Regions from separate parts of the Halomonas sp. ATBC28 genome, predicted to be linked through region 3. Evidence: riboswitches for the same ligand, from Rfam matches in the RefSeq annotation. Region 3 holds a riboswitch; each other region holds the start of a gene.
What was found. Region 3 has a riboswitch for thiamine pyrophosphate ahead of E0L35_RS18715 (sodium:solute symporter). Riboswitches for the same ligand answer to the same signal wherever they lie in the genome.
Positions count from the first base shown of each region.

Region 1 (2,266 bases), on a different contig from region 3:
ACGGAGAGACTTGCAGCTGGGCGATAGTATTGATCGACAGGCCAATAATCGCTTGCTCACCTAGCACCCGGCGCGCTTGCTGAACGGCTGCGTCGCTCTGACCGACATGCAGGCCATCTGCCTGGCTTTCTAGTGCCACCTGCAAACGGTCGTTAATGATCAGCGGGACATCGGTGCCCGCCAGAAGCGCTTTTAACCGTTTGGCTTGGGCAATCATCTGTTCGTCGCTGGCATGCTTGTCACGCAACTGCACGATGGTGACACCGCCTTTTACCGCTGCCTCAACCGTTTGTTCCAAACCATGCTCTCGGCAGAGCGTGGCATCGGTGACCAAGTAGAGCGATAGATCAAGCGGCATGGATTGCCTCCAGTTGGGCATAAGTAGTGAGGTCGTCAGGGGTGAGTTGATACAGCGCATCCAGTAGCGCCACTTGAAAACTACCAGGCCCGTTGGCGTGGCTGCCCGCACGCTCCCCTGTGACCGCAAAGCAGGCCAGTGCGGCTACCGTTGCACCCAGTGGGGCATCGCGGTTGGCAGCCACAAATCCCGCCACTAGCGCGCTCAGCCCACAGCCAAGCGTTGTTACGCGGGGCATCAAAGGATGGCCACCGTTAATGCGGTAGTGCTGTGTGCCGTCCGTCACCCAGTCGCTTTCACCGGTCATCGCGACAATACAGCCGTGTTTTTGCGCTAATGCTATTGCAGCGTCCACGGCTTGGTCGGTGGCGGCTGTGGCGTCCACGCCACGGCCTTGGCTAGCTAAACCGTTAAGGGCAAGAATTTCAGACGCATTGCCACGAATCACGCTGGGTTTAGCGGTCAGCAGCTTCGCGCACAGCGTTTGGCGATAGCGCGTGGCGCCAACGGCGACGGGATCTAATACCCAGGGAATGGCATGCTGATCGGCAGTCGCTGTGGCGGTGAGCATAGCGTCAGCCCAGTGGGCAGAGATCGTACCGATATTAATCGACAGCCCCGCGGAGATAGCCGTGAATTCAGCCACTTCTTCAGGCGCATGCAGCATGGCGGGCGACGCGCCGGTGGCTAACAGCAGGTTGGCAGTGCTGTTCATGGCCACATAGTTGGTCATACAGTGAACCAGCGGTGTCACTGAGCGTAGCGTCTCAAGGTAATCGCCAAGCGGGCGTAGGGTCATAGCATCCTCCCGGCAGGGAGGTGGTAAGCGTTACCACGACTCCCTACGCCGGTGTTATCCGGTTCAGGTTCAAAGGGTGCTTCTCAGCCCAACCGTAACGGAGGGCGCCCCTGTCGAGGGATTACTATCCTTGCCTGGAGTAGCCCTGTAAAGCCCCGGATGCGGACGATAGCAATCTAACGAAACGAAATACGCGTACCGTAGGTAAGCATTTCATCAGGTGTCATCGCTTTACCCTCGACCCCAATCATCTCGTCACCACACTGGTCGGCGAAGGTTAGCACGCCGTGGGTCAAGCCCAGTTGGCCCAGGGTATCGCGGATTTCGCCCGTGCCCAGAAAAGTACTGACGTGGCCCTTGTTATCGCTCAGCTCAGACACGCCGTTAGCATGGTGAAAACGCACTTTGTAGATTCCATCCATCGACTCGACTTCAACAATCGGCGAAAAACCGTTGTGAAGCGCATTGGAAAGCTGTTTTAGCGTCAGGTGGTCACCCAGCGTCATATCGATCGCACTCATGGAAAACTCCTGTAGACGCCTCAAAGGTGGGGCATCACTCATGTTGCGGGAACTGCTTTTTGTAAAGCTTATGAAGAATAAGTGTAGGGTTTTTGTTTAGTATTGCCAGTGCGCTTATCGGCACCTCGATACGACACTGCCTACGTGCTTGTAAGGGCTGTTATTATGGCCATAAAGCCCCCATGGTAAGCGGTACGTGAAGCTCAATGGATTCAATGATCAACATCAGCGATAGGAGAGCAAAATGAGTTTTCAAGGCGAGCAGCATCCCGGCGTCGTGGCTACGCCGCCCCAAACTCAAGGGTTTCGTTTAAACCACACCATGCTGCGGGTGAAAGACCCTGAGCAGGCATTGGCGTTCTACTCAAAAGTGTTTGGTATGCAGGTGATGCGGCGGCTGGATTTCGAAGAGATGCAGTTCTCGCTCTACTTCCTGGCCAACCTGGAACCCAGCGACAGCGTTCCGGACGATGCACAAGCGCGTACCGCCTGGACGTTTAGCCAGAAAGGGCTGCTGGAGCTGACCCACAACTGGGGGACTGAAGACCAGGAAGATTTCGCCTATCACGATGGCAATGCCGAACCCCA
Region 1 is NZ_VCQL01000007.1:68,017-70,282, forward strand. Features, by position in the region: gene thiE (thiamine phosphate synthase) at 1-358, opposite strand, end outside; gene thiM (hydroxyethylthiazole kinase) at 348-1,157, opposite strand; TPP riboswitch at 1,181-1,279, opposite strand; gene E0L35_RS09595 (hypothetical protein) at 1,334-1,678, opposite strand; gene gloA (lactoylglutathione lyase) at 1,923-2,266, shown strand, end outside.
Region 1: another riboswitch for thiamine pyrophosphate. It lies ahead of thiM (hydroxyethylthiazole kinase); the one in region 3 lies ahead of E0L35_RS18715 (sodium:solute symporter).

Region 2 (2,266 bases), on a different contig from region 3:
AGGGCACGCCGCGGGGTGCGGGTTAAATCAAAGCGTAGCTGGGCAAGCGTCGGGTCGTTGGCGCGGCGGTTGCCGTAATCCGATGTTGGCCCCGCTAGAAATTCGGTGTCGTTGCGCTCTTCAATCCAGGCGCGGCGCAGGGCGGGCAGGCCCTGGCGTAGATCAACCTGTGCATTGGGGTCGGTATAGGGGCCGGAGGTATCGTACACCAGCAGCGGCGGGTTCTCTTCGTCAATGCTGCTGGTTTTGGTGGGCGACAGCGAAATTTCCCGAAACGGCACGCGGATATCCGGGCGCGAACCTTCGATATACACCTTACGTGAGCCGGGAAGCGGCGCAATGGCGGCGGCATCGACCTGTGCGGTTTCGGCTAAAAAATGGTTGGTTTTGCTCATTACGGTCTCCATAGTTTGTTGTTGTGCTGTATTAAGCTGTCAGGTCTTGGTCTATTAGCGCTAACCCCATCTGCCAGAAGTCGATTTCCAGGCGAGTGGCATCGCGGAAGATCTTGCTGAGTTCGGCAAAGCGGGCGGGGGTGACATCGGCTAAGCGGGTATTGAGCCATTCAAGCTCTGCCTGCATGGCGGCCTGAAACTCCTCGCCTTCGTACATGGCAATCCAGGCGTCAAAAGGGTTTTGGCTACCGCGTAGGGTAGAGGGCTGGGCGTTCAACCAGTTGGCGATTTCGCCATAGCCCACTAGGCAGGGGGCCAGCGCTACGTGCAGATCGAGCAGATCGCCGCGGTTGCCGGTATCCAATACATAGCGGGTGTAGGCCAGGGTGGCCCTGGCTTCGGGGAGCGCTTCCAGCTCCTGCTCGGAAATCCCCCACTCCTGACAAAAGCCCACGTGCAGGCCCAACTCCACATCCACAATGGCTTTTAAGCCTTCATGGGCCTGGCGAAGATCGGCAAGGGTGGGGCTTTTACAGGCAGCCAGCGCGTAGGCGCGAGCGAAGTGAATCAAAAACAGGTAGTCCTGCTTTAAATAGTGGCGAAACGACGCCTCAGGCAGCGTGGCAGTGCCCAATTGGCACACAAAATCGTGCTCAATATAGGCGCGCCAATCTTCATGAGAGGCGGTGGTGAGATCAGTAAAGCGGTAGCCCATGACTTCTCCGGTGGTAATGATCCGGAGGGGGGCGAAAAAGATCGAGGAAATGGCACTAAGGGAGGCGTGAAATGAAGCCGTGGCCATCGCTTGATCCCTACGCCGGTACCCGCGCTGCGACTTGTGTAAGTAGCAGTGCATTAGCCGGATCAGGTTCAGCGGGACCAGCACTTGGCAGCATTAATTGCTACGCCCTGCGCCATCTCAGCCGGATATCACCGGCACCCCGTCAAGCTGTTCGTGGGTGGAGTGTAGGAGGCGGGTGGGGGAGATGCAAGGGGGGGCTGCCGAATTAGGCTTTGCTTGGTTGTGAAAGAGTGGAGTAGAGTCAAGCTAGAGTTGATAGAACTTCAATGGAAGAGCCGCCATCACTGAAGAAAAAGGCGATATGAACACGGCTCCCGATCCGCTCGACACGCCCGGCGCTCTGCCGTTCGTCGATCAGCATGCTGTGGATTATGTGGGCAGCGTCAACTTGCTGGTGGCGCCCGTCCGCGATCGTGTACTGTTACCTATCGACCTAGACCGGAGAACGCCATGTCTTCCCCCCTTGTGACCACCGACTGGCTTCAGGACAATCTGGATAACGAACATTTGGTACTGATCGACGCTAGCATGGCCAATGTCGTTGGCAAGGAGCCGATTGTTTATGACCGTCCGATGCTGATCCCGGGAAGTTTCCGGATCGACCGGGAAGGAGCGCTTTGTGATACCGGAGCTTCCCAAGCTCACGCCTTCCCGACGGAAGAGCAGTTCACTGCGGAGGTTCGTAGATTGGGCATCGAGCCCGAGAGCCTGGTGGTGTTGTACGACGATCAGGGGATCTACTCGGCACCACGCGCCTGGTGGATTCTGCGGGCTATGGGCCTCAAACAGGTGTTTGTTCTGGATGGCGGCCTGCCGCTGTGGTTGGCCGAAGGGCGGGAGGTCGATTCTGCTTCGGTGGCAGATGCGGCCAAGCATGGCAGCGTGGTTGGCAAACTCGACCACACTCTGGTTCGAGATGCTGCTTATGTTTTCCAGCATCTGGAGGACGAGCGAGTAACTGTCATCGATGCGCGATCACAGGCACGTTTCCTGGCGCAAGCGCCAGAACCCAGACCTGGTGTGCGCGGTGGCCACATCCCCAACTCCCTCAACCTACCGTTTACAGAGG
Region 2 is NZ_VCQL01000005.1:71,507-73,772, forward strand. Features, by position in the region: gene thiC (phosphomethylpyrimidine synthase ThiC) at 1-395, opposite strand, end outside; gene tenA (thiaminase II) at 427-1,110, opposite strand; TPP riboswitch at 1,188-1,349, opposite strand; gene E0L35_RS06850 (sulfurtransferase) at 1,648-2,266, shown strand, end outside.
Region 2: another riboswitch for thiamine pyrophosphate. It lies ahead of tenA (thiaminase II); the one in region 3 lies ahead of E0L35_RS18715 (sodium:solute symporter).

Region 3 (2,266 bases):
CATCCCCCTCGTGGGTCTCACCTTCAGGGGTAGTCAGAAGAGTTCGAATCATGGATGTCCTTGCGAATAGCTAGCGTTAAGTAGGCTAACAGCACACTCACCAGCGTTGAGGCGATTAACGCCCCGACGAATGGCCCCAAGGTAGGGACACTGCCCGGAAAACTGGCGGCCACCATCCCGGCGACCAAGCTTCCTTGGCTTAACCACCCTGGGAGAATGGCACCCAGCAGCCCCGCGATGCCACCTACAATGGCGGCCAGTGGCGTCATTCGTTGCCACAGGCCCAACAGCACAGGTACCACAATGGCAGCACACAGCAGGTCGGCAATCAAAAACAGACGCAGTACTGACAACCCCTGCAAGGCAATTAATACCACCGGTACCATTACTACCACTGTCACCCAGCGGGCAGCCACCAGTGATACGCCCTGCTGCTCGCTGCGCGCGACCACCAACGAGGCAATACCATTTTGCAGCGTATCAACGCTGGAGGCCACCAAGGTCACCGCTAATACCAAGGCGGGTAGCGTCAGCCAAACAGGAGCATCACTTAACAGGGCAAAAAATGGCATCGGCGGCTCGCCTAATGGCACACCACTCATCGCGGCCAATACACCCAGACCACCAATCACCATGACGACGACTACCGTCATTGCGCCACCTAACCATGCCCCGCGCCCCAGGCTTTGATCGTCTTGAGCGGCCCACACGCGCTGCCAATAGCCTTGATGGAAGAGATTGGCCGCGGTAACCGCGATCACTAGCGTTAACGCTACGCTGAGCGCACTGGTGATGGGAATGGCAGAAAGCGCAGCCTCGTTGGGAATAGTGGGAAGCCGCCATAGGGCCATGCCACCGACCACACACAGCAGTACCAGTAACAACCACGCCTGCCAACGGTCAGTGGCAAGGCTGGCCCGTAGACCACCTGCCGCAGTATAGATGAGCGTGGTAAGCGCCACGCCAATAATCACCAGTGCGGGGGGCACATCGGAAAGCAGCGCGGTAATGGCGCCAATAGCGGTTAGCTCGGCAGCTAAAAAACACGCCATATAGGCGATTGATACCAGCGTTACCCAGCGCCTTACACCAGGGCCATAGCACGCTTCGGCAAACTCGGCGATGCTGCGCCCCTCGGGCAGCGCCCGGCGAATCTTCGGCCCATACAGTCCTAAGACGATAAACGGCAGCGCAGAGCCTAATGCATAGCCTGCCAGGGCCATCGGGCCAACAAAGGCGCCGATTTCAGGAGGAGCAAAGAGAATCCATGCGCCCATGCCGGAGGCAAGGAAGGAGAGCCCCAGGGTAGATGCCGTTTGCGAGTTACGGGCGGTGACATAGTCATCAAGTGGGCCATTCACCCAGCGAGCCCGGAGGCCTAAGTAAGCAAAGCAGCACAGCGCCGCACCAAGCACGGCTAACGTTAGGTAAAGCATGTCGCACTTCCTCCGCCGGTACGAACCGGATCAGGTTCCAGGGTCTGCGTAGCCGCATCTCAGCCCTTTTATGCAGGGCTCCCCTGGCGACAGTGAATGTAGGTGTTTTGCTAAGCGCTTTTTCTAAGTACGTTTTTGGGTACTTTTCGAAGCGCTGTCTCAAGAACTATTCTCAATCAAAATCATAGCTTAGTAAAGTTAAGGGGCGCTGGTCGCCTCTTAGCGAGGCACTCGCCCCATCAGGTAGAACTCCTCATTGGGTGGCGTACCTGCCAGGGTAACCAACCGATTCGACAAGCCAAAAAACGCCGCGATCGCGCCTATATCCCAGCAATCCTCTTGGCTAAAGCCTACTTCCAGCAGGCGGGCAAGCCATTCATCGGTCATTTCACCCACATCGATGGCACAGTGCATGGCGAAATCGAGCATCACCCGGTGGCGCTCGCTAATCGGCGCCACCCGATGGTTGATCGCCACTTGGTCAGCGAGTAGCGGGTCTTTACTGTAAATGCGCACCAGTGCCCCGTGAGCAACCACACAATATAGGCAGCGATTACGCGCGCTGGTAGCCACTACAATCATCTCTTTTTCGGCTTTGGTGAGGGTATCTGATTCGCGCTCCATCAACGCATCGTGATAAGCAAAGAAAGCCCGAAACTCCGCAGGGCGATGGGCCAACATCAAAAAGACATTGGGCACAAAACCCGCTTTCTCCTGAACGGCCAAAATGGTACTGCGAATATCGTCAGGCAGGTCATCCAATGTTTCAGGTACGTTAAAACGACTTAATGATGAAGACATGCTCACCTCTTTATTGTTAAGTTTAGCCA
Region 3 is NZ_VCQL01000017.1:88,145-90,410, reverse strand. Features, by position in the region: gene corA (magnesium/cobalt transporter CorA) at 1-52, opposite strand, end outside; gene E0L35_RS18715 (sodium:solute symporter) at 24-1,436, opposite strand; TPP riboswitch at 1,426-1,531, opposite strand; gene E0L35_RS18710 (peroxidase-related enzyme) at 1,656-2,237, opposite strand.